DNA from 3 places in the Salinicoccus roseus genome. Region 3 is predicted to be linked to each of the others. Evidence: riboswitches for the same ligand, from Rfam matches in the RefSeq annotation. Region 3 holds a riboswitch; each other region holds the start of a gene.
The links. A riboswitch is a leader RNA that binds a small molecule or an ion and turns the genes downstream of it on or off. The one in region 3 is predicted to bind S-adenosylmethionine.

Region 1 (7,638 bases), on a different contig from region 3:
AAGTGTCCTCTTCACGATGATTGTATGGATACTTTATCCATACAATCACCAACCGGCTCAAGGAATATAGATGACCCTTGAAGCAGTGGCTCAATCCATATTTTCAATGTATTCCTTTATGGCTGCGGCCTGGTTGTGCTTTTCATCCTTCGCTCCATACAGGAGTGTGACGTTATGACCCGCGCTCTGTGCTTTTATTTCTTTGAGGGTCTCCTTATGGCCGTCGAGTTCCTTGAAGTACCTTTCCTTGAAGGTGTCCCACTTCCCGGGGTCATGATCGAACCATTGCCTGAGTTCCTTGGAGGGCGCCAGGGATTTGTACCATTCGTCGTGTGCCAGGTCCTCTTTGCTGATGCCCCGCGGCCAGATACCGTCGACGAGTATCCTTCTTCCATCCTGCTTCGATATATCATCATAAGCCCGCTTCATCTTCAGCATTTTCATCACCTCATTATGATTGTCCCCGTTGTATTAAGGGAATAAACAATATAGGAATTTTACATATATTCCATTAAGGTGATTGAATTTTCTTTAAACTTTCTATAATGTATATAAATAAAAAGAGATTGCGAGAGGGATCCATATGAATATTAAAGGTGTAGAAATTGGAGCAGGGCAACCGAAGGTGGTGGTTTCTTTTACGAACCATTCCAAAGAGACGATCGACGAAGAAATCGAGTCGGCGCTATCCCACCCGGGGATATTCGACATTGTCGAAATCAGGAGTGATGCATTCGACGCATTGAGTCATGAAGAACACATCAACCTGATCAACCACATCGTCGAAGAGATGAAGGACTATCCGATCATCTATACGTACCGTACGCTGAATGAAGGCGGAAAGGGGCAGAAGACGGCGGCGGAGTACGAATCCCTGCTCAATGCTGTACTTGAACAGTGCAGCATCGACATCATCGACATCGAATTCTTCAAATATGAGGATATCGTGGATAACCTTGTCCAGAAGGCGAAGGAGAAGGGTGTCGGCGTCATTCTGAGCCAGCATGACTTCAAGGATACACCGCACTTTGATGAGATGATGGCGACATATATGAATATGTATGAACGGGGCGGAGACATACTGAAGCTTGCCTACAAGCCCTCAGACGGACGGGATGTGCTCAGCGTACTCAGCGCCGTCCATGACGCACGGGAAAAGTTCAACTGCCAGATAGTCGGGATTGCGATGGGTGAGATGGGCAGGATCACACGTCTTGCAGGCGGAGTATTCGGCTCCTGCCTGACATACGGGTATATCTCCCATAAGGCGGCCCCGGGACAGGTTCATGCCGAGGTCCTCAAGGAGAACTTGAAGATATTCGAATAGCCATAAGAAAAGCGTCCAACTTTGGACGCTTTCCTTGTGCTATATGCTTTTCTGAAGGAAATCCTTGACCGATTCGGGGGACTTCGCATCTGCAGAGTGGAGATGCGCGAGCTTCTCCCCATTTTGGAAGACGAGCAGGCTCGGGATGCCCATGACATCATTTTCATCCGCCGCTTCCGGCACTTCGTCACGGTTCAGTTCATACCAGTCGATGTGCTTGTATTCCTCAAGGATCGGATCGATGAACATGTTCATGCGTGTGCAGTCCGGGCACCAGTCGGCGAAGAATTTGATGATGATCTTGTCATCGCCCTGTATTTTCTTGCTATAGTCATCATATTGTCTGATTGCTTCCATTATCAATGCTCCTTTAACAGTGTGATTATCATCCATTTTATCATCTTTCGGACGGAATATGAAACGGGCAGTCCGATTCCGCTTGCAATATGCATTTATTTGCAAGTATATTATGGATAACAACCCTTCTGGAGGTAATGGATGATTACATTATATGAATACCCGAAATGCACGACCTGTCGCAAAGGAAAGAAGTTCCTGCAGGAAAATGACGTTGAATTCGAGAGCATAGACATGGTGAAGCAGCCGCCGGCAGCCGGCACACTGTCCGAACTGGTGGAGCGCTCGGGCAGGGATATCGACGAATTCTTCAACAAGCGCGGCAAGAAGTTCAAGGAACTCGGCCTCAAGGAACGTCTCGATGAAATGACGAAAGAGGAGAAGGTTGAACTGCTTTCAACAGACGGCATGCTGATCAGGCGCCCCCTTCTCTATGACGGCTCCAGCGTAGTGCTCGGCTTCAAGGAAGAGGAATACAAACAATTTGTGAACAGCCAGAATTAGCCTTGCCTAAATAGTGTGAACTATGAGATTATATAAGTGTATAAGAAAAAGGAGGTTTTTGTCGTGGCAACACCTAAAGAATTCAAGTATTCAGAAGACCATGAATGGGTCAAATTTGAAGATGGCAAGGCAACAATCGGTATTACGGAATTCGCCCAATCCGAACTCGGTGATATCGTATTTGTGGAGCTGCCTGCTGAAGGCGATGAAATTACTACTGGGGAATCGTTCGGCAGTGTGGAGTCCGTTAAGACGGTATCCGAACTGTATGCGCCGCTCAGTGGTACAGTAGTCGAAATCAATGAAGAACTCGAGGACAGCCCTGAGCTTGTCAATGAATCTCCTTATGAGGAAGCATGGATGGTGGTCATTGAACTGTCCGATGAATCACAACTTGATAAACTGATGGATGCGGATGCCTACGAAGAAATGGTGGATGCATAAAAACTGAAACTCTGGACATCGTCTGGAGTTTTTTTTCAAATATGATACCAGGGGTGAATACAATGTATTTTTCCGATAAAGTGCTCATTGTCGAAGGAAAGACGGATAAGCGGCGCATCGAAGAAGTATTGATTGAACCTGTACAGATCATATGCACCCATGGTACAATGGGAATCTCAAAATTGGATGAGATTCTCGACCAGCTGAATGGCTCCGACATCTATATCCTGTCCGACGCGGACAAAGAGGGAAAAAACATCAGGAAATGGTTTAAAAAACATCTGAGTGAAAGTACTCACATATATATTGACCCGAAATTCGGTGAAGTGGGCCGCTGCCCACGCGACTACTTGGCAAACCTCCTTATGAGACACGATTTCTATGTAGATACAAGCTTGATCATGAAAGGTAAGTTCAGTAATGATGAAAGAACCAAGGACAATCGATATTACCAGCCGTATTCAATCTGAGGAGACGTTCGTGCTCTATGGCTATGCGCCGATATGTGCCAACTGCCAGATTGCGGAAAGGATGCTCGATATCGTCTCTGAAATGAAGGGATTTTCATATACTTCCATAAATTTGAACTATCATAAGGATCTCATTGAATTGTATGAAATCAGATCGGCGCCCGCACTGCTTCTGTTCAGGAAGGGCAGACTGATCAGGGAAGTATATGCCTTCCAGTCGGTGACCCATCTGACGGAAGTGTTCGATGAATTCCTTGTTGACGAATAGGAATGCGGATGATAGTATTATTAACAATCTAATAATGAAACTCTTATCAAGAGTGGTGGAGGGAAGTGCCCGATGAAACCACGGCAACCGTCTTTATGACAAGGTGCCAATTCACTGATCGACTGGTCGAAGATGAGAGGCTGATGGATAAAACCGGTGCCTACTCAACTTTTGAGTGGGCTTTTTATTTCTTTAGTGGAACGGAAAATGTACGACCTTTCCAATATACAAGTCAGGGTGAAACGTATGATCGATATAAAGAAAGCAACGAAAGTTTTCAAGACAAAGAACAATACCATCCAGGCTGTGGATGATGTCAATCTCCATATCAAGGAAGGGGAGATATTTGGTGTCATCGGCTATTCTGGTGCGGGCAAATCCACGCTGATCAGAATGCTGAATGGGCTGGAACAGCCCTCTTCGGGCGAAGTGGTGATCGGCGAAGATGTCATCAGTGCGATGACCCGGGCAAACCTGCTCAGGAAACGCCAGAAGGTCTCCATGATCTTCCAGCACTTCAACCTGCTCTGGTCGCGGACCGTCGCCGAAAACATCAGCTTCCCGCTGGAGATTGCCGGTGTACCGAAGAAGGAGCGTGCGCGCCGTGTAGCCGAGCTCGTGGACCTCGTCGGTCTCACGGGGCGCGAAGATAACTACCCAAGCCAGCTCTCCGGTGGTCAGAAGCAGCGGGTCGGCATTGCACGGGCTCTCTCCAACAGGCCGGAAGTGCTTCTGTGTGATGAGGCGACGAGTGCGCTCGATCCCGAAACGACCGACGAGGTCCTCGAGCTGCTGGTGAAGATCCGTGATGAAATGGATCTCACCATCGTCCTCATCACCCATGAGATGCATGTCATCCGCAAGATATGCGACCGTGCGGCAGTGATGGAAAATGGCCGGGTCGTGGAGACAGGGCCGGTGATAAAGCTGTTCCAGAATCCGGAGCATGGCGTGACGAAACGCTTTGTCAAAGATGACATCAACGATGAGGAGACGGCCCTGTCATTCGAGGAGGTCAGGGAGATGTTCCCGACCTCGAAAATACTCAAGCTCGGCTTTGTCGGCTCTCAGTCCAAAGCGCCGATCGTCTCGCAGGTCGTCAAGAAATACAATCTTGATCTGAACATCCTCTCGGGCAATATCAAGCGGACGAACAATGAGTCCTATGGCCACCTGTATGTGGCAATCGACATTGATGATGCGGACCTTGAAAGCCTGGAGCAGGAACTGGCTGAACATGCTGTGACAGTGGAGGTGGAAGGATGAGCGAATTCATCAATGCATTCGCCGAGATGTTCTCATTCGAAAACGTCAAATGGGATGATGTCTTTACGGCGACGAACGAAACGCTTTACATGACCGTCATTTCCACTGCGTTTACATTCATATTCGGGCTGATTCTCGGAATCATCCTTTTCCTGTCATCCAAAAGCGAGCATGCGGCCAGTGCGCCGGTCTATGGCGTCACTGCTTTCCTTGTCAACCTGTTCCGTGCGATTCCATTCATCATACTGATCATCCTCCTCATTCCATTCACGAAGGTGCTGATGGGGACGATCATGGGGTCGCAGGGGGCACTGCCTGCACTCATCATCGGTGCATCGCCCTTCTATGCACGCCTCGTTGAAATCGGGCTCAAGGAGATAGACAAAGGGGTGATTGAAGCCGCCGAATCCATGGGCGCCAATACATGGACGATCATCTGGAAGGTGCTGCTGCCGGAATCATTGCCGGCGCTCATTTCAGGCATCACCGTCACCGCCATCATGCTTGTCGGCTCCACAGCGATTGCCGGCGTCATCGGTGCGGGGGGCCTCGGCAACCTGGCATATATGGTCGGTTTCACAAGAAACCAGAGTGATGTCACCCTGGTCGCAACTGTAGCAATACTGATTATCGTCTTTGTCATCCAGATTCTTGGGGACTTGACCGCAAAAGCGGTCGACAAGCGGTAGTCATTAAAATAAAACCAATCAGGAAAGAGGGAAAGTGTAATGAAGAAGATTTTCTTGCTGCTCACCATTTCTATTTTTGCAGCTCTATTGGTCGCATGCGGCAGCGGCGGTTCGGAAGATGCCGTAACTGAGGACAGTGAAGAAAGCGAAGAAACAACGGAGAACGCTGAGAACGAAGAGACGGAAGAAGCGGGCGGTACGATATCCATCGCAGCATCTCCAGCACCACATGCAGAAATCCTTGAAGAAGCGGCAACGGTTCTTGAGGAAGAGGGGATAGAACTCGATATTTCCATCGTCAATGACTACACGACGCCAAACCGTCTGCTTGCTGACGAGGAAGTGGATGCAAACTACTTCCAGCATACGCCATACCTGGAAACGGAAAAGGAATCCCACGACTATGACATCACAAGTGCGGGAAATGTACATATCGAGCCGATGGCCGTATATTCCCAGGATTACGACTCACTGGAGGATCTGCCCGATGGATCCACCATCCTCGTGTCCAACAACCCTGCTGAAGAAGGGCGTTTCCTTTCATTCTTCGTAGATGCAGGCCTGGTTGAAATCGAAGATGGCATTGACATTGAAGATGCGACTTTCGATGACATCACATCAAATGAAAAGAATTTTGAATTCGATAACCAGACTGCTCCGGAGCTGCTTGTCAGCATGTATGAAAACAATGAAGCCCCGGCAGTCATCATCAACTCCAACTTCGCACTGGACGGCGGACTGAGCCCGACGGAGGATTCCATCGTCGTCGAAGATGGAAATTCCCCTTATGCCAACCTTGTGGCAGTCCGCACCGGCGATGAAGAGCGTGAAGACATCCAGAAACTCATGGAAGTGCTCCAGGGTGAAGAGATCAAGCAGTTCATCGAAGAGAATTATGAAGGTGCAGTCATTCCAACAGAATAATGCAGGGCCCCCGGTTGTGGACCGGGGGTTTTCTTACGATTAATATGTTTTAATTGAAAAAAATCCTGTCCTTTTTTCAATTCTCATGGAATGGATACTGGAAAGAAATTGAAACAGCGTGTTATTTTTTGAGGTATTAGGGTAAATATACACTGTATAGTATTTTAATTGGAGGGGGAGGAGAAATGAACGAAGGAAATATGAACGGAAGAAACGTAGATGGAGAAAAAGTCCACGTCTTCGACAAGTCCCTCGTAATGGTTTCATTCATCGTATCCGCCTTTACAGCTGTCCTCGGCCCGCTGCTCATCTGGGTACTTAAGAAGGACGATGATCCTGCTACAGGAGAAGCATTAAGGCATGTAGTCAATTTCGGCCTTTCCTACACGATCTACATGTTCATCGCCTGGCTTACATCCTTTATCCTCATCGGTCTGATCATCGGCCCGATCATCACCATCGCATTCTATGTATTCCTAATCATCGGCGCCATCCAGGCGAATGACGGGAAAGTCTACAAACCCCCATTCACCCTGGACATCATCAAGTAGCCATTTTCATTTACCTCACGACCATTATCAGTCGTGAGGTCTATTTTATGGGCCTTTTCCCGTGAAAAGGGGGGTAAAGGTTTAAAGTGTGGCGCATTTACGTTATAATATAATGGTAATTTAAATCCCGTACCAGGCTTTGACTATTATTTATAATTATTATAAACTGGTATGGAGAAACTTATACAAAATAATCTGTTGGAGGGTTAATAAATGGCTTCTGTTCTAGAAATCAAAGATCTGCACGTCGAAATAGACGGCAAACCAATTCTTAAAGGTGTCGATCTCACACTCAAGCAAGGAGAAATCCACGCGGTGATGGGGCCGAACGGTACAGGTAAATCCACGCTTGCCCAGGCGATCATGGGACACCCAAGGTACGAAGTGACTCAAGGTGAAGTTCTGCTAGACGGCGAAAACGTACTCGAAATGGAAGTTGATGAACGTGCCCAGGCCGGTCTTTTCCTCGGCATGCAGTATCCATCCGAAATTTCTGGTGTGACGAACTCCGACTTCCTGCGTTCCGCAATCAATGCACAGCGCGAAGAGGGCGACGAAATCAACCTGATGCAGTTCATCAAGAAGTTGGACAAGAACATGAACTACCTGGAAATGGATCTCGACATGTCAACACGCTACCTGAATGAAGGGTTCTCCGGCGGTGAGAAGAAGCGTAACGAAATCCTGCAGCTCATGATGCTCGAACCTAAATTCGGCATCCTGGATGAGATAGACTCCGGCCTCGACATCGATGCACTCAAAGTAGTATCCAAAGGCATCAATGAACTGCGTGGCGAAAACTTCGGCGCACTGATCATCACACACTACCAGCGTCTTC
Region 2 (7,638 bases), on a different contig from region 3:
GTCGCAGGTTCGAGTCCTGCAAGGTCCACCATCGTTTTATTTTCATATCATACGGAGGAATACCCAAGTCTGGCTGAAGGGATCGGTCTTGAAAACCGACAGGGGCTTAACGGCCCGCGGGGGTTCGAATCCCTCTTCCTCCGCCATTATTATTATCGCGGGATAGAGCAGTCTGGTAGCTCGTCGGGCTCATAACCCGGAGGTCGGTGGTTCAAATCCACCTCCCGCAATTTATTTTATTTATAAGTGGTCCCGTGGTGTAGCGGTTAACATGCCTGCCTGTCACGCAGGAGATCGCGGGTTCGATTCCCGTCGGGACCGCCATTTAAAATTCAAGTGGTTCAGTAGCTCAGTCGGTAGAGCATGTGATTGAAGCTCACAGTGTCGGCGGTTCGATTCCGTCCTGAACCACCATTTGTGTTGCCGGTCTAGCTCAATTGGCAGAGCAACTGACTTGTAATCAGTAGGTTGGGGGTTCGATTCCTCTGGCCGGCACCATTTTTTGCGGTATCATGGAGGGGTAGCGAAGTGGCTAAACGCGGCGGACTGTAAATCCGCTCCTTCGGGTTCGGCAGTTCGAATCTGCCCCCCTCCATATATAGGGGTATAGTTCAATGGTAGAATAGAGGTCTCCAAAACCTTTGATGTGGGTTCAATTCCTACTACCCCTGCCAATATGGCGGTTGTGGTGAAGTGGTTAACACACCGGATTGTGGTTCCGGCATTCGTGGGTTCGATCCCCATCAGCCGCCCCATTTTATTGGGCTATCGCCAAGCGGTAAGGCAACGGTTTTTGGTACCGTCATGCGCAGGTTCGAATCCTGCTAGCCCAGCTTCAAGGCGCCATAGCCAAGGGGTAAGGCCGAGGACTGCAAATCCTCTATCACCGGTTCAAATCCGGTTGGCGCCTCCATTTTCTTATTCCCATGCGGAAGTAGTTCAGTGTTCAGAACATGCTTCTACCTGAAGCAAGACATAGGTTCAAATCCTATCTTCCGCTTTATAATTTTATTAATACTGGGCCACCGTGGCGGAATTGGCAGACGCGCTGGACTCAAAATCCAGTTCCCATTGCGGGAGTGTCGGTTCGATCCCGACCGGTGGTATAACTTGTTTTCCAAAACAATATAAATGATATGTTTAATAATTGCCCGAAGGCAGTCAGAATGAATCATTTCATCTGGCTGCTTTTTTGCGTCCCAACAATACGAGGAGGAGATAGTACGAGTAACAACGACAAGACCAAGAACGTTGCAGTTCTTGTAAAAGAAATACTGCAGAGGAGATAATACCTTCCTCAACAGCAACCAACAACTAAAGAAGCCCTGCACTTCAATTTTCCTGAAGTGCGGGGCTTCTTTTACTCCCTGTAGATTACCAGGGCAGCGTATGAACTGCCATTGGAGAACTTGATGTCGAGGATCTCCAGCTGATGATTTTCATCGAGGAATGCATTCACTTTCTTTTCGAGACCCTTCTCCGTCATCGCGCTCAGTGTCTTGACTTTCATAATGGGATGCTCCCTTCATTAGTATTTGTCCCCATTATCATCCAAAGTTGACAGAAAAGTCGCTTAATATAGTAGAATGGGATGAAAGTCATAGATAAAGGGGAAAACATGATGGGGACATTCACCAAATATATGAATCTGAAATACAGTAGGGAAGAGAAGGCATTATACTTCATAAGCTGTGAAAGCGGCATGCACCAGCTGTGGAAGTACAATCCGTCAACAGGCAGGAAAATGCAGCTCACCAGGTTCGAACAGAACGTCAAGAACTATTGGCTTGAAGATGGACACATTACAATCGCAGCGGACTACCATGGAAACGAGCGGAACCAGTTCCACATGATGGATGGCGAGGACATCGGGACGCTGATTGAAGATCTCGACTACTTCCACCATTACGGGGAATATGATGATGATCAGAACATATATACCATGGTCCGCAACCACCATGAATCCTCCAATTTTGACCTTTGCCTTGTCCATGCCAAAGGTTCTGTCAGAGTGCTTCGAACTTTTGATGGACCAGTCCATTTCATTTCCGAACTCCCTGGGGACAGACTGCTGCTGTCGAAAGATGTGAATAACATTGATGAAGCGCTGATGATCTATGATATGGATAAGGATGAAATGGAGGATGTACCGTTGACCGAAGCCCGATTCTCCGCCTTCAAGTTCCATGAAGACAGGTGCCTGTGCCTCAGCGACATGCATGATGGATACATGAACGTCCATGAAATCAACGTGGAAGAGGGCAGTCATAGGCGACTCACCGCATTCGAATGGGACGTTGAACATTTCAAAGTATCCGCAGACAAGACGGAAGCAATTCTTTCGTGCAATGAGAATGGACAATCCGTACTCTATCGGATGGATCTTGAAACATCGTCGACCGAGAAACTGGAGGTCATAGACGATGGTGTCGTGCATTCTTTGGCCTACGGAGAAGGGCGTGAGCTGTTCCTGATCCATTCCTCGGTCGACCAGCCGCATCGTATATGCCGCCATTCACTTGAAACCGGTGAGATGGAAACTGTGCTCGGAAACACTGATCAGGCATCGGAAGTTTCGTGGCGCATATCATCCTACCGTTCATTTGACGATCTGGAAGTGCCATATTTCATATATGAGACGGACCAGGAAGGGAAGAAGACCGTCATCCATATACATGGAGGCCCGGAATCGCAGGCCAGACCGGAATTCAATGCGCTCTATTACCAGCTGAACAGAGCAGGTTTCCAGGTCGTTGTGCCGAATATCAGGGGCAGCAAGGGCTATGGTCGCAGCTATCTTAAAGCTGATGACAAGGAGAAGCGCCTGGATGCGATGAAGGATGTCATCGAACTGAGGCGTCATCTGATGGAGGGTGGAATGGCCGAAGACTCCCGAATCTCGGTGATGGGCAGGAGCTATGGCGGGCTGATGACGCTTCTTCTGGTTACCCATCATTCCGAACTTTGGGCCTCTGCAGTGGATATCGTCGGCATCTCGCACCTCAGGACCTTCCTAGATCATACACCGCCATGGAGAAGGGCGCTGCGTGCTGCAGAATATGGCTCGATAGAAGAATCAGGTGCGTTTCTGGACGACATCTCGCCCCTCTCGAGAAGCAAGGATATATCGGTGCCGCTGATGGTCTTCCACAGCCACCACGACGCCCGTGTCCCATACAGCGAATCGGTCCAGATGGTGGAGGCGATGAAGGAGAACGGGCAGTATGTCGGGTTCACGGCATATGAAAACGAGGGGCATACCTACATGCATCAGGAGAACATCGATGACATGAACAGCAAGATACTCGAATTCTTCAACCGGACATTACAGCATCCATAAAAATAAGGCCCTCAACGGGGCCTTATTTCTATTCTTCCAGAAGTTTCTCTGCAAGCGATACGATATATTCAAGCTTCTTCCACTGGGCATCTTCAGTAAGTTCATTGCCGTGGTGTGTAGAGGCGAAACCGCATTGGGGACTCAGGCAGAGCTGATCTTTGGAAACATATTTCGATGCTTCCGCAACGCGTTCCCTTATCACATCTTCATCCTCGAGCTCACCATGCTTTGAGGTGAACAGTCCAAGGACGACCCGCGGGCCTTCTTTAGGAATGTAGGAGAGCGGTTCGAAGTCTCCGGAACGGTCATCGTCATATTCGAGGAAGAATCCGTCAACCTTCTCTTTGGCAAAGAGCACGGGGGCGATTTTGGCGTAGCTGCCCTCGAATGCCCATTTCGACCTGTAATTTCCGCGGCATAAATGTGTGGTGATGACCATGTCCTCAGGTTTCTTTTCAAGTACGCCGTTCAGCACCCTCAGTGCCAGATGGATCAGGGATTCCCTGTCATAGCCGCTGTCATTGAATGGGATCTCCGGCGCATTGAGTCCGGCAATGTATACATCATCGAACTGGAGATAGCGGCACCCTGCATCATAGAACGCCTGTACCGCATCCTGATAGGCCTTGATGACGTCCTTGGCATATGCTTCGACATCGGGATATATATCCTGGTTCCGTATGCCGGCATTGAACATCTGGTTCGGGCTTGGAATCGTCTGTTTAGGTACCGCCCGGTCGCCCACGATCTCCTTGAATTCGATGAAGTCCTTTATATGCGGATGCTCTTTATTGAATGCGATTTTTTCTGTGACACGTACATCATACCGTTCGGTCTCGATGCCGTCGAACTGGAAGCCTGTATCGGGCACATATCCTTCCACGCCGTCCAGGTGTTCAAGGAAATCGGTATGCCAGAAGCGCCTTCTGAATTCGCCGTCGGTGACCGCCTTGAGTCCCACTTCAATCTGCTTGTCGACCACTTTCCTGATCTCTTCGGTCTCGATTTCCCTCAGCTGTTTATAGGAGATCCTGTCCTCCTGATGGTCTTTGCGCGCCCTATGTATGCTGTCGGGCCGCAGCAGGCTCCCCACGTGATCTGCCCTGAATGGTGCTTCGACTGCCGTTTTCGTCATGCTGATCCCTCTTTCCAATAATATTAATATAATAAAATCCCCAATTGTCCGAAGTGGATAAATTGGGGATGATGATCATCCATTCATCTCATCTTCGAGCAGTGCTCCTGGAATTAGCACGGTACCTGGGGTCCGCTGCTGAGGTTTCATCGGGCCAGTCCCTCCACCTCTCTCGATAAGAGTATCAATTATTATATTACATCATACTCTAAAGGATAAAGAATTTTCTGTCAAGTATCCTCCTGAGATCATTATTATATATATTTAATAATTAACTTGCATAAAGTAAGTAAGTGGTGTAAAATATAATTATCTTGAATTAGAGATAATATTATTGGAGGTTTTTAATGATGACAACGTTCGTAACAGATCCAGCCCACTCCGAAGTGGGATTCCAGGTAAAGCACATGATGGTATCAAAGGTGAAGGGGCACTTCGAAGATTTTCATTTTGAAGTGAAAACAAACAATCTCGAAACTTTCGAGGATGCCGAAGTTCATGCAGAAATAGATGTAAACAGCATAAGCACCAAAAATGAAGACCGGGACGCACATTTGAAATCAGAAGATTTCTTCAATGTGGAAAAGAATCCGAAAATCACGTTCAAATCGAGTAATGTCACTAAGTCCGGGGATACTGTATCGGTGACGGGTGAGACGACGATGAACGGCATCACGAAGGAAATGACAATCGACCTCCAGTACAACGGTAAGGGTACAAACCCCTGGGGCCAGGAAGTCCATGGCTTCGAAGCCGAGTTCACAATCAACCGTGAAGCATTCGGACTGACATGGAACCAGCAGCTGGAAACAGGCGGTGTACTGGTGAGCAAGGATGTAAAGGCACAGCTTGAGCTCCAGTTCTCCGAAAAAAGTGAATAGGCATAGAAGATGAAGATATTCCTTTCAGACCGGTCTGGAGCCAACTATTGGCTCCAGACCGTTTTTTCATAGTGAGAAGGTCGATATTGTAATTTACTATATATGCAAGCATTGCTATAATTTATGGGAATACATATATAAAGGAGATGAACTATGCCTTTCCATTATCGTAATATGGCCGCCGTTATCCTGGCCGCCACATTACTGATGCTCGCAGGATGCAGCAGCCCGGCCGAAAAGGCACAGACATCATTGTCAGACATAGAGGAACTGCAGACGTCAGTCATGGAATCATTCACACAGCTGGCTGATTTGGAAAATCGTCTGCAGACGGAATTTGAAGCCGCATTGACTGAAGATGAAAGTTTAAGCACATTATCTGATGGTTCTGCCGAGGTTCATGCAAATATAGAAGAAAGGCGGGAATTATTGGAAAAGCTGTCAGAAAGCAATGAAGAAACCCTCAGCCAGCACGAAGAGATGCTGCAGATCGACAATGATGAAATGCCAGCGGAGGCGTTCAACGGTGTGCTCGGTTCCCTCGACTCCATGACGGAATCACTTGATGCATTCACGGAGTCCTATGGAGCACAACTGGATTCCGAAAAGACATATTTTGAATCGCTGGGTCAGGACGAAGCGGACTATGAAACATTCCAGGATGGAATTGAACGCGTCAATGATGAAATGGAAGGCACCCGGGAAATCCGGAGGGAACTCGACCAGGCGTTCGTGGAACTGGAGGAAGCCCGCAATATGCTGAATGCACAGTTGGAGGAAGAAGCTGATGAATAGAATGAGCGATAGGGAGGCACAAGATGTTTAAACAGGGATTTATAGTGACCGTGCTATGCAGCAGCATGCTATTGGCCGGCTGCCGGGATGGTGGGGAAGCGGACATTGCGGATTCAGCTGAACAGGATGAAATTCAACGGGAACAAACGGTACAGGAGGAACAGGCTCCAGCATCGGATGACGGGATGGAAGAAGCAGAAGCGACACAGAAAGAAGAAGATGCTGAAGCGCCCGATTTCCAATACGAAGTCAACCCGGATACATATGCCATCCAGCCGATTGAAGGCAGCGGTGCAGACCCGCAGGTTGCCCTCCTGACCTATGATGATGCACCGGATGGCCACGCCGTGCAGATAGCAGAAATTCTTGCGGAACATGAGGCCCCTGCGATATTCTTCGTCAACGGGATGTACCTCGAATCGGATGAAGGTCAGGAAGCCCTCCGTAAAATCCATGGGATGGGTTTTGAAATAGGGAACCATACCGAGACGCATGCAAGCCTTCCCGAGCTGTCTGTTGAAGCGCAGCGTGAAGAGATTACAGCTACAAGTGAACGGGTTGAAGCGATTATAGGTGAGCGCCCCCGCTTCTTCCGGGCACCATTCGGGCAGAACACGGAAGCCTCCCGGGAAATCGCAGAGGAGGCCGGAATGAAACTTATGAACTGGACATACGGATATGATTGGGAATCGGAATACCAGGATGCTCCGGCATTGGCGGACATCATGGTCAATACCGAATACCTGAACCACGGAGCAAACCTCCTGATGCATGACCGCGCCTGGACACGGGATGCGTCGGCACAGATAGTGGAGGGCCTCAGGGATAAAGGCTATGCACTTGTCGATCCCGAGACCATTGCTTCCTCAGAGAAGGAGGCCGCACAATGAGACGGAAGATTTTCATCATCGGCCTCATCTATATGGCCGTTGCACTCCTCTTCCCCTCTGGAGCGTCAGCCGAAGAGACGCAGTTCATCAAGCTGAGTGACGCTCCATTGTTGAGCATGCCCGAGGAACTGCCGGACAAGTTCACATACGATGACGGTGTCGACATCGCCTATCCGGACGAAGGCGTCAAAGGCATCTACGTGTCCGGTTATTCAGCCGGTGGGGAAAGGATGGCGGATCTGACGGCACTTTTGGACGAGACGGAACTGAATGCGATGGTCATTGATGTCAAGGAGGACCATGGCAACATGATGATGGACCTCAATTCGGATATGGAAATGGTCCAGAATGCCTCCCTTGACCATATCGACCCTACAGTTCTGATGGAAAAAATGGAGGCGGCCCAGATCTATCCGATCGCGCGGGTCGTCGTATTCAAGGATTCACTGCTTGCCGCAGAACGGCCGGATCTTTCATTTACACATCCTGATGGCACCGTATGGAAGAACGGACGCGGAGAGAGCTTCGTCAATCCATTTTCCAGGGAAGTGTGGGACTACAATGTGGAAGTGGGCAAACAGGCTGCAAAACTCGGAT
Region 3 (7,638 bases):
ACCGCCATTTCGTCCCCGAACAGAAGGATATCAAGCTCTTTCGCCAAAAAGAGCAGTACCGTGACGAGCACCAGGGCAATCGGAAAGACCAGGACGATGTTCGACATCGACTGTCCGGCAGCACCGCCTGCCGTGAAGAACGCAACATACTGGCCCAGGCCGAATGTGATCACCAGAAAATCCGTCACCGCATAAAGCAGGAGGCTGATTCCAGCGCCGGCCAGGATCAGGTGCATCGGGGAACGGTAGCGGGTCATTGAAAGGATCACCAGCCCGACCAGCATGCCACCGATGAAACCGATGCCCATCACCCCGATGAATGGCAGTGTAGGCAGCAGCAGTGCCCCGACGATGATCGCCAGGTTGGCCCCGGCATTGATGCCGAGTATGCTCGGCTCACTCAGGTCATTGTGCGTGACGGACTGGAGGACGAGACCCGATATGCTGATCATGAAACCGGCGAGAAGTGCGCCGAGCACACGGGGCATCCGGATTTCGTACAGGATCTGATGGGCCTGATCCGTCATGTCCAGGCTGAAGATCACCTCAAGCACCTGCTGGAGCGTGTATGTATTCGTTCCGAACATCATCGCTGCCACAAAAGACAAAAGAATGCCCATCGCTACGATGGGCAAAGGATACCATTTACGATCCATGCTGGACCTCTTTGACTGTCTGGCAGAACAGATCGTAATCTGCAAGAATCGGTTTGCCTGTCAGCGGATCGATGGTGATTTTTCCATTGATGTTGAATACATTGTTCAGGATGTCATTTGTCAGCACATCGGTCGGATGGCCACTTTCTATGATTTCACCCTGATCCATGATGATGAGGTGATCGGAATATTTTATTGCGTGGTTGATGTCATGCAGCACCATCACGACCGTCTGCTTCGTCTGTTCATTCAGCCGTTTGACGATGTTAAGTGTCTCAAGCTGGTGGTGGATGTCGAGATATGTCGTCGGTTCGTCGAGCAGCAGGACGTCTGCCCCCTGCGCGAGGAGCAGGCTGATCCATACGCGCTGTGCCTGACCACCCGAGAGTTCACTCATCATGCGTTCGCTGAACTCGATGGCGCCGGTCTCCTTGAGTGCCCAATCGATGATCTTGTAATCATCCGGTTTCAGGCTCTGGAACCGTTTCAGATGGGGATACCGGCTGAAGCTCACCAGGTCGCGCACTTTGACATCATACTGGAGACGGTTCTTCTGGGAGAGTATGCCGACCTTTTTGGCGACATCCTTCGACTTCATCTGACGGATGTCCATATCGTTGATATAGACACCGCCCTCCTTGGCTGAGATGATTCTCGAAATCGTCTTCAGCATCGTCGACTTGCCGCAGCCGTTCGGGCCGATGATGGTCGTCACCTTGCCCTCCACCAGTTCCATATTGATGCGGTTGAGGATCGTGCGCTCATTCAGTTCGACTTTTATATCTTTCAGCATTACACTCGTCATCCATGACACCTGCCTATTTTTATTTCGTCAATGCGTCTACAATGATCTCCTTCTGATATTCCAATGAATAAGGGTCGTTATAGTAGAATGTCGGGGAATCGAATTCGATGACATTGTCATTCTGTACAGCGTCGAGGCCGTTCCATACTTCCGTGTCCTTGTAGGCATTGTCCGCACCGGAATCGCCTGTGCCGACGAACATGTAGTCGCCCGCATATTTCTCTATCTCCTCAGCGGAAATCTTCTTCCAGCCGGCTTCGACGACTTCGTCCTGGACGGCTTCAGGCACTTTTACATCCAGTCCCTGATAGATGATTTCGGTGCCGCGGCCCCAGTTTGTACCATATACATATATGTCTTTGGCGAACTGTTCTATGACGCTTGCGGTTGTGTCTTCACCGATTGCTTCCTGGACCACTTCGCGGTCCTCTTCAAGTTCTGCTTCCCAGTTCTCGATCCACTCTTCCGCCTTCTCTTCATTGCCTGTAATCTTGCCGAGCTCCCTGTGGATGTCAAGATAGTTCCACTTGGCATAATCGATTGGAATTGTAGGAGCTACCGCTTCCAGTTTATCTAAATTTTCGTCGGAATTAAAGGTAATTATCAAATCCGGGTCAACGTTCATCACTTGTTCAATATTTCCCTCTTCAATCAGCTCGATACCCTCAGTGTATGGCTCGAGCACTTCGCTTTCCGTCACCCTCGCATGTGCGCCGACAACGTTGGCATCCATATGCATCAGATTCCCGAAATAGCTCATCCCGAGGATGACGATGCGCTGGGGGTCTTCAGGGATCTCAATCTCTTCTCCTGCATCCGTAGTATATGTAACCATTTCTCCGGATTCATTGGAGCCGCCCCCTGCTTCCCCAGCTGCAGATTCGTCCGTAGCCTCTTCCGATGATTCTTCTGAATTGCCGCATGCCGCAAGAACCAGTACCATAAGCAGTGCGAATAAACTGATGAATTTCTTCATTTCCCTACCCCATTTTAAATTTATTTGAAATCGCGAGATTGATAATCATTCTCATTGACTATATAATAAACGAGAATAGAGAATATTTCAATAGAAAAGAGGAAAGGCCATGAATATTTCTGACACACTCATCATAGGCGGAGGGCCTGCAGGTTTGTATGCAAGTTTCTATGCAGGGCTGCGCGGCATGAGTGTCCAGCTCATCGATCATCATTCGGAACTTGGCGGAAAACTCAATATATATCCCGAGAAGATAATCTGGGACATCGGTGGCATACCCCCTCAGCCGGCCGAGGACATCAAGCAGCAGATGATCACCCAGGCAAAGACCTTCCATCCTGAAATCCATGTATCGACTACATGCCAATCGGTCATCCGACACGCGGACCATTTCGAAACCGTCACCGACCGGGGATCCTTCTACAGCCGGACACTGATCATCGCCTCCGGACGCGGCATCTTCACTCCAGTCAGGTTGAAGATCGAAGGCGCTGAAGCATACGAACTGACGAACCTCCACTATACCGTCAAAAGGCTCGAACGCTTCAAAGACCGGAATGTGCTCATCTCAGGCGCCGGCAATACGGCGGTCGACTGGGCGGATGCACTCTCGGAAGTCGCTGCCTCGGTCACGATGGTCTACAGGAGTGAAGAAATGAAGGGGCATGAAGCGATGATCGCCTCCCTTCACCGGAAAGATAATATTCAGATGTGCGCGCAGTGTGAAATAGAGATGCTCCATCCGAACGATGCGGGTGATGCCATCGCCTCGGTCAAACTCAATAATGGCCTGTCACTCGATGTCGACGATGTCCTTGTCAGCCACGGCTATGAATCGAACTGTGAATTCCTCACTTCCCTTGAAGGCGACATCAGATACAACGACCATCAGATGATCAAGACCCATGACGTCGCGGACACACCTGTGCCCGGCATCTATGCCTGCGGCGACCAGGTAGTCTATGACGGCAAAGTCCGCCTGATCGCCGGATGCTTCACAGAGGCCGCACAGGCCGCAAACCATGCGAAGACATTCATCAAATCGGATGCCCCTGAAGACGGCATGGTCTCTTCACACAATGACATCTTCAAGGAAAAGAACAAGGCTCTGATAAGGAAAATGCACTGATCAATCAATAGACTTCTCATGTCGGGCTCTCCTCCGTCCTTCCGGCAGACCAGTCCGACATCTTTATGGCAGCGAAAGCTGCTTCTTTTTATTGTACCTCCATTGTCCTTGATGTAAGTTTGACTTGGTTGTTTTCAGCAGATATGTCACTCACCAATCCAGTATATTTGCCAGCTTTTCAGATATCTGCCTTGGCTCACTCATGCTGTCGAACTCGAATTTTTCGCCATTGATGAAGACAGTCGGAACAACCAAAATTGAACGTTCCAGCGCCTCCTTTGTAATATCGAGGCTCAAGTTCATCGTGCTCCTCTGCTCCTGGCAGCCATACTCCTGCTCCATCATCTGTTCGATTTCCCCACTGTCGAGATGCGCCCATTCCTTCTGCGTCAAGAACAGGGACTTCATGATTTCATACGCTTCATTCGGCTGGTTGTAGTCTATGAAAAGGTTCGCTATCGTTCCGTGAAGCAGCCGCACCTTCGGTTTGTCATAATGCTTGATGGTGTAGCGTACTTCCCCCGATTCGACACGCGGCATCACAGCTTCGTGCGCAGCCAGGAAGAAGTTCAGGCAATACGGACAGGCGGTGTTAAGAAAAACTTCAACATGCTTTTTGGCCCCATCCGGTCCAAAGCTTAAAGGTGGTGCATATTCCATATTCATGGTATCCCCTCCAATATATTATTTTTGCCACTCAAGTATAGAGCAAAGTGCAATCGTTGTGAAGATTCGTTCATGTTGTGCTTTGAATTATTCAAATAAAGCGTACAATCCTATTGACAGTGCCGGAAAAAGGCGGTAAAGTTTGTCTTAAATTAAATGAGATGATTCTTATCCAGAGAGGTGGAGGGACTGGCCCTTTGAAGCCTCGGCAGCAGCCCATGCGGGCCTGTGCCAATTCCAGAAGCGTAATGCTTGAAGATAAGAAGAGATGAATTTCTGCCCTCTTCTTCTATGAAGTGGGCTTTTTTGTTTCTCAGATCATCATCAAACCATTGGAGGCTTTTCATCATGAAGGATAATACACGGGGCAATCCACTTGCACTGCTCCCCCTGCTCGTTTTTGTTGCGCTGTTCATCGGTACCGGCATCATCGCCCGGGACTTCCAGGCGATGCCGATCACCGTAGCAGTCATCATCGCCATCGTTGCAGCGATGTTCATAAAACCGAAAGACCGGCTGAATGAAAAGATCGGCATCCTGACCCGGGGTGCCGGCCGGGAGAACATCATGCTGATGGTGCTCATCTTCCTGCTCGCCGGTGCATTTTCACAAGTTGCCGAGAACATGGGTGCTGTAGAATCCACAGTCAACCTTGGCCTGTCACTCCTGCCGAGCAGCCTCCTGCTGATCGGGCTGTTCATCACCTGCTGCTTCATCTCCATTTCAATGGGGACATCAACAGGCACGGTTGTGGCACTCGCCCCCATTGCGATCGGCATAGCCGGACAGACAGACCTTTCATTGGCGCTGGCACTTGCCACGGTCATCGGTGGTGCCATGTTCGGGGACAACCTGTCGGTCATCTCCGATACGACGATCGTTTCCACCCAGTCGCAGGAAGTCAAGATGTCCGATAAGTTCAAGACGAACTTCTTCATTGTACTGCCGGGCGCAATTGCGACGGTCATCATACTCTGGTTCATTTCATCCGGACAGTCGACGACCCCTGCGACGGACCTTGACTACAACCTGTTTAAAGTACTGCCCTATCTCGCCGTTCTGGTGATTGCCCTGCTCGGGGTCAATGTGTTGATCGTACTTTCCGGAGGCATTGTCTTTGCCGGGCTGGTCGGTGTGCTTGATGGTTCCTATACATTCACATCATTCGTCGCCGCTGCCGGTGAAGGCATCAGCAATATGCAGAACATCGCCATCATCGCCATTCTGATCGGTGGACTCATTGCGCTGATCCAGCATTATGGCGGCATCGACTACCTGCTCCATTTTATCACAAGCAGGATCCGTTCCCGGAAGGGTGCGGAATTCGGCATCGCCGCACTCGTCAGTGCCACAGACCTCAGCACCGCCAACAATACTATTTCCATCATCATCACCGGGCCACTGGCCAGGAACATTGCCGACGAATATGGTGTGGACAGAAGGAAATCGGCGAGTGTGCTCGACATCTTCGCCGCCGCCTTCCAGGGGCTCATCCCCTACGGGGGACAGATGCTCGCTGCTGCAGGCCTCGCCGCCATTTCACCCGTCGCCATGATTCCATATTCCATCTATCCCGCAATGCTCCTGATCTGCGGCATCATCGCGATACTCATCGGTTTCCCGAGGAGACTGAATGCGTAACGGAGGTCGCCTATTCACCATCGCAACCGAAACGATGGCAAGTTAACCTGCCAATTCACCATCGCAGCCGAAACGATGGCAAGTTAAACCGCTAATTCACCATCGCAGCCGAAACGACGGCAAGTTAAACCGCTAATTCACCATCGCAGCCGAAACGATGGCAAGCTGGACGAAAAACACTCCTCCATCAGAAATGACCTGGTCCTCTTAGGACCAGGTCATTTCTCTTTTGGTTCAAAACTATTCAGGCTGTGTCATCTCAAATGCTGTCAGGACCATCATCTTCACGCCGTCGATGAAGCTGTCTTCATCGATGCCGAACTTCGGATGGTGGTGCGGATATTCCATATCCTTCTCCTTGTTGCCTGCACCGATCCAGGCGTAGGTCGCCGGTATGATGCGGGAGAAGGCGGCGAAGTCTTCCCCGCCCATTGCGAGCGGATACTCAAATACCTTGTCCCCAAATTCCTCTGTCGCCATCTTTCTGACCCTGTCCGTCACAGCATCTTCATTCACTACAGCGGAATAGCCGTAGTTGAATGAAAAGTCATAAGTTGCCCCATACATGTCGCAGATGCCTTTGACCGCCTTTTCCATACGCTCTCTGACCATCTCCCGTGTCTCATCATTGATGGTGCGTACGCTGCCTTCCAGCATCGCGCTGTCCGGGATGATGTTCTTCGCACTGCCGGCATGGAATTTCGTCGTCGAGATAACGGCGGAATCGAGCGGTGATGCAATTCGTGAAATGATTGTCTGGAACTGGTTCAGGACCTGGCCGCCGATGACGATTGGGTCGATCGAGTTCTCGGGTTGGGAAGCATGACCGCCCCGCCCCTGGATTTTCAGGTCGAATGTGTCGGAATTCGATGTGATCGGTCCATTCGTAATGCCGATTTTGCCCGTCGGTATCGGCGTGAACAGATGCTGACCATAGATGAAGTCGAGATCATCAAAAAGTCCGGTCGCCACCATTTCCTGCGCCCCGCCCGGCGGTTCCTCCTCAGCATGCTGGAAAATCAGGTAGACTTCGCCATGAAGGTCATCGATATTCTGCACGAGCACTTTAGCAGCCCCGAGCAGGATGTCGGCATGTCCATCATGTCCGCACGCGTGCATCGCGCCGTCATTTTTAGAGACGAAATCGATGTCTGTACGCTCTTCCTGAACCGGGAGTGCATCGATGTCTGCCCGAAGACCGATTTTCCGCCCTGGCTTCGCTCCTTTGATGATGCCGAGGATGCTCGTTTCCGTCGGCTGGGAGATTTCAATATCCCCCATTTTCTCAAGCTCCGACTTTATATAGCCGCTTGTCCAGTGCTCCTGGAATGACAGTTCAGGATGCTTATGCATCGTACGGCGCCATGTGACGACTTCTTCTATTACATTCTCAATCTGTTGTTGCATGTTCATTTTCCATTCTCCTCAATTATCAAGATTCAGGCAGGTAGATCGGGCCATCGATACCGAGAGGTATGCCGATCAGGTACCATACGATGAGCAGTATCGTCCATGCGAAGAACAGGACGATCGAATACGGCAGCAGGGCCGACAGCAGTGTGCCGAGTCCCGCATTCTTATCGTAGCGCTGTGCAAATGCAAGCAGCAGAGGCAGATACGGCAGCATCGGTGTGATCGGGTTCGTGAATGAATCCCCGATGCGGTAGAGCATCTGCGTGAATGCCGGGTCATAGCCGAGCAGCATGAACATCGGCACGAATACGGGTGCCAGGATGGCCCATTTTGCCGAGGCACTGCCGATCAG

Region 1: another riboswitch for S-adenosylmethionine. It lies ahead of EDC33_RS06145 (methionine ABC transporter ATP-binding protein); the one in region 3 lies ahead of EDC33_RS07895 (Na+/H+ antiporter NhaC family protein).
Region 2: another riboswitch for S-adenosylmethionine. It lies ahead of EDC33_RS00135 (5-methyltetrahydropteroyltriglutamate--homocysteine S-methyltransferase); the one in region 3 lies ahead of EDC33_RS07895 (Na+/H+ antiporter NhaC family protein).

Annotation. Positions count from the first base shown of each region.
Region 1 is NZ_RKQJ01000001.1:1,209,966-1,217,603, reverse strand. It holds gene EDC33_RS06180 (DUF488 domain-containing protein) at 91-438, opposite strand; gene aroD (type I 3-dehydroquinate dehydratase) at 584-1,327, shown strand; gene EDC33_RS06170 (thioredoxin family protein) at 1,367-1,684, opposite strand; gene EDC33_RS06165 (Spx/MgsR family RNA polymerase-binding regulatory protein) at 1,826-2,188, shown strand; gene gcvH (glycine cleavage system protein GcvH) at 2,252-2,632, shown strand; gene EDC33_RS06155 (toprim domain-containing protein) at 2,695-3,102, shown strand; gene EDC33_RS06150 (thioredoxin family protein) at 3,053-3,370, shown strand; SAM riboswitch class I at 3,411-3,509, shown strand; gene EDC33_RS06145 (methionine ABC transporter ATP-binding protein) at 3,617-4,636, shown strand; gene EDC33_RS06140 (methionine ABC transporter permease) at 4,633-5,325, shown strand; gene EDC33_RS06135 (MetQ/NlpA family ABC transporter substrate-binding protein) at 5,365-6,249, shown strand; gene EDC33_RS06130 (DUF4870 domain-containing protein) at 6,435-6,800, shown strand; gene sufC (Fe-S cluster assembly ATPase SufC) at 7,014-7,638, shown strand, end outside.
Region 2 is NZ_RKQJ01000001.1:1,049-8,686, forward strand. It holds tRNA gene EDC33_RS00060 (tRNA-Ile) at 1-31, shown strand, start outside; tRNA gene EDC33_RS00065 (tRNA-Ser) at 54-146, shown strand; tRNA gene EDC33_RS00070 (tRNA-Met) at 157-230, shown strand; tRNA gene EDC33_RS00075 (tRNA-Asp) at 249-324, shown strand; tRNA gene EDC33_RS00080 (tRNA-Phe) at 339-414, shown strand; tRNA gene EDC33_RS00085 (tRNA-Thr) at 423-498, shown strand; tRNA gene EDC33_RS00090 (tRNA-Tyr) at 515-595, shown strand; tRNA gene EDC33_RS00095 (tRNA-Trp) at 601-674, shown strand; tRNA gene EDC33_RS00100 (tRNA-His) at 680-755, shown strand; tRNA gene EDC33_RS00105 (tRNA-Gln) at 762-833, shown strand; tRNA gene EDC33_RS00110 (tRNA-Cys) at 840-913, shown strand; tRNA gene EDC33_RS00115 (tRNA-OTHER) at 929-1,000, shown strand; tRNA gene EDC33_RS00120 (tRNA-Leu) at 1,022-1,106, shown strand; gene EDC33_RS00125 (sporulation protein Cse60) at 1,361-1,510, opposite strand; gene EDC33_RS00130 (alpha/beta hydrolase family protein) at 1,592-3,340, shown strand; gene EDC33_RS00135 (5-methyltetrahydropteroyltriglutamate--homocysteine S-methyltransferase) at 3,369-4,475, opposite strand; SAM riboswitch class I at 4,561-4,657, opposite strand; gene EDC33_RS00140 (YceI family protein) at 4,826-5,356, shown strand; gene EDC33_RS00145 (YkyA family protein) at 5,510-6,151, shown strand; gene EDC33_RS00150 (polysaccharide deacetylase family protein) at 6,175-7,041, shown strand; gene EDC33_RS00155 (putative glycoside hydrolase) at 7,038-7,638, shown strand, end outside.
Region 3 is NZ_RKQJ01000002.1:160,682-168,319, forward strand. It holds gene EDC33_RS07870 (FecCD family ABC transporter permease) at 1-656, opposite strand, end outside; gene EDC33_RS07875 (ABC transporter ATP-binding protein) at 646-1,461, opposite strand; gene EDC33_RS07880 (ABC transporter substrate-binding protein) at 1,481-2,437, opposite strand; gene EDC33_RS07885 (NAD(P)/FAD-dependent oxidoreductase) at 2,547-3,566, shown strand; gene EDC33_RS07890 (thioredoxin domain-containing protein) at 3,717-4,232, opposite strand; SAM riboswitch class I at 4,398-4,497, shown strand; gene EDC33_RS07895 (Na+/H+ antiporter NhaC family protein) at 4,581-5,873, shown strand; gene EDC33_RS07900 (amidohydrolase) at 6,114-7,286, opposite strand; gene EDC33_RS07905 (AbgT family transporter) at 7,306-7,638, opposite strand, start outside.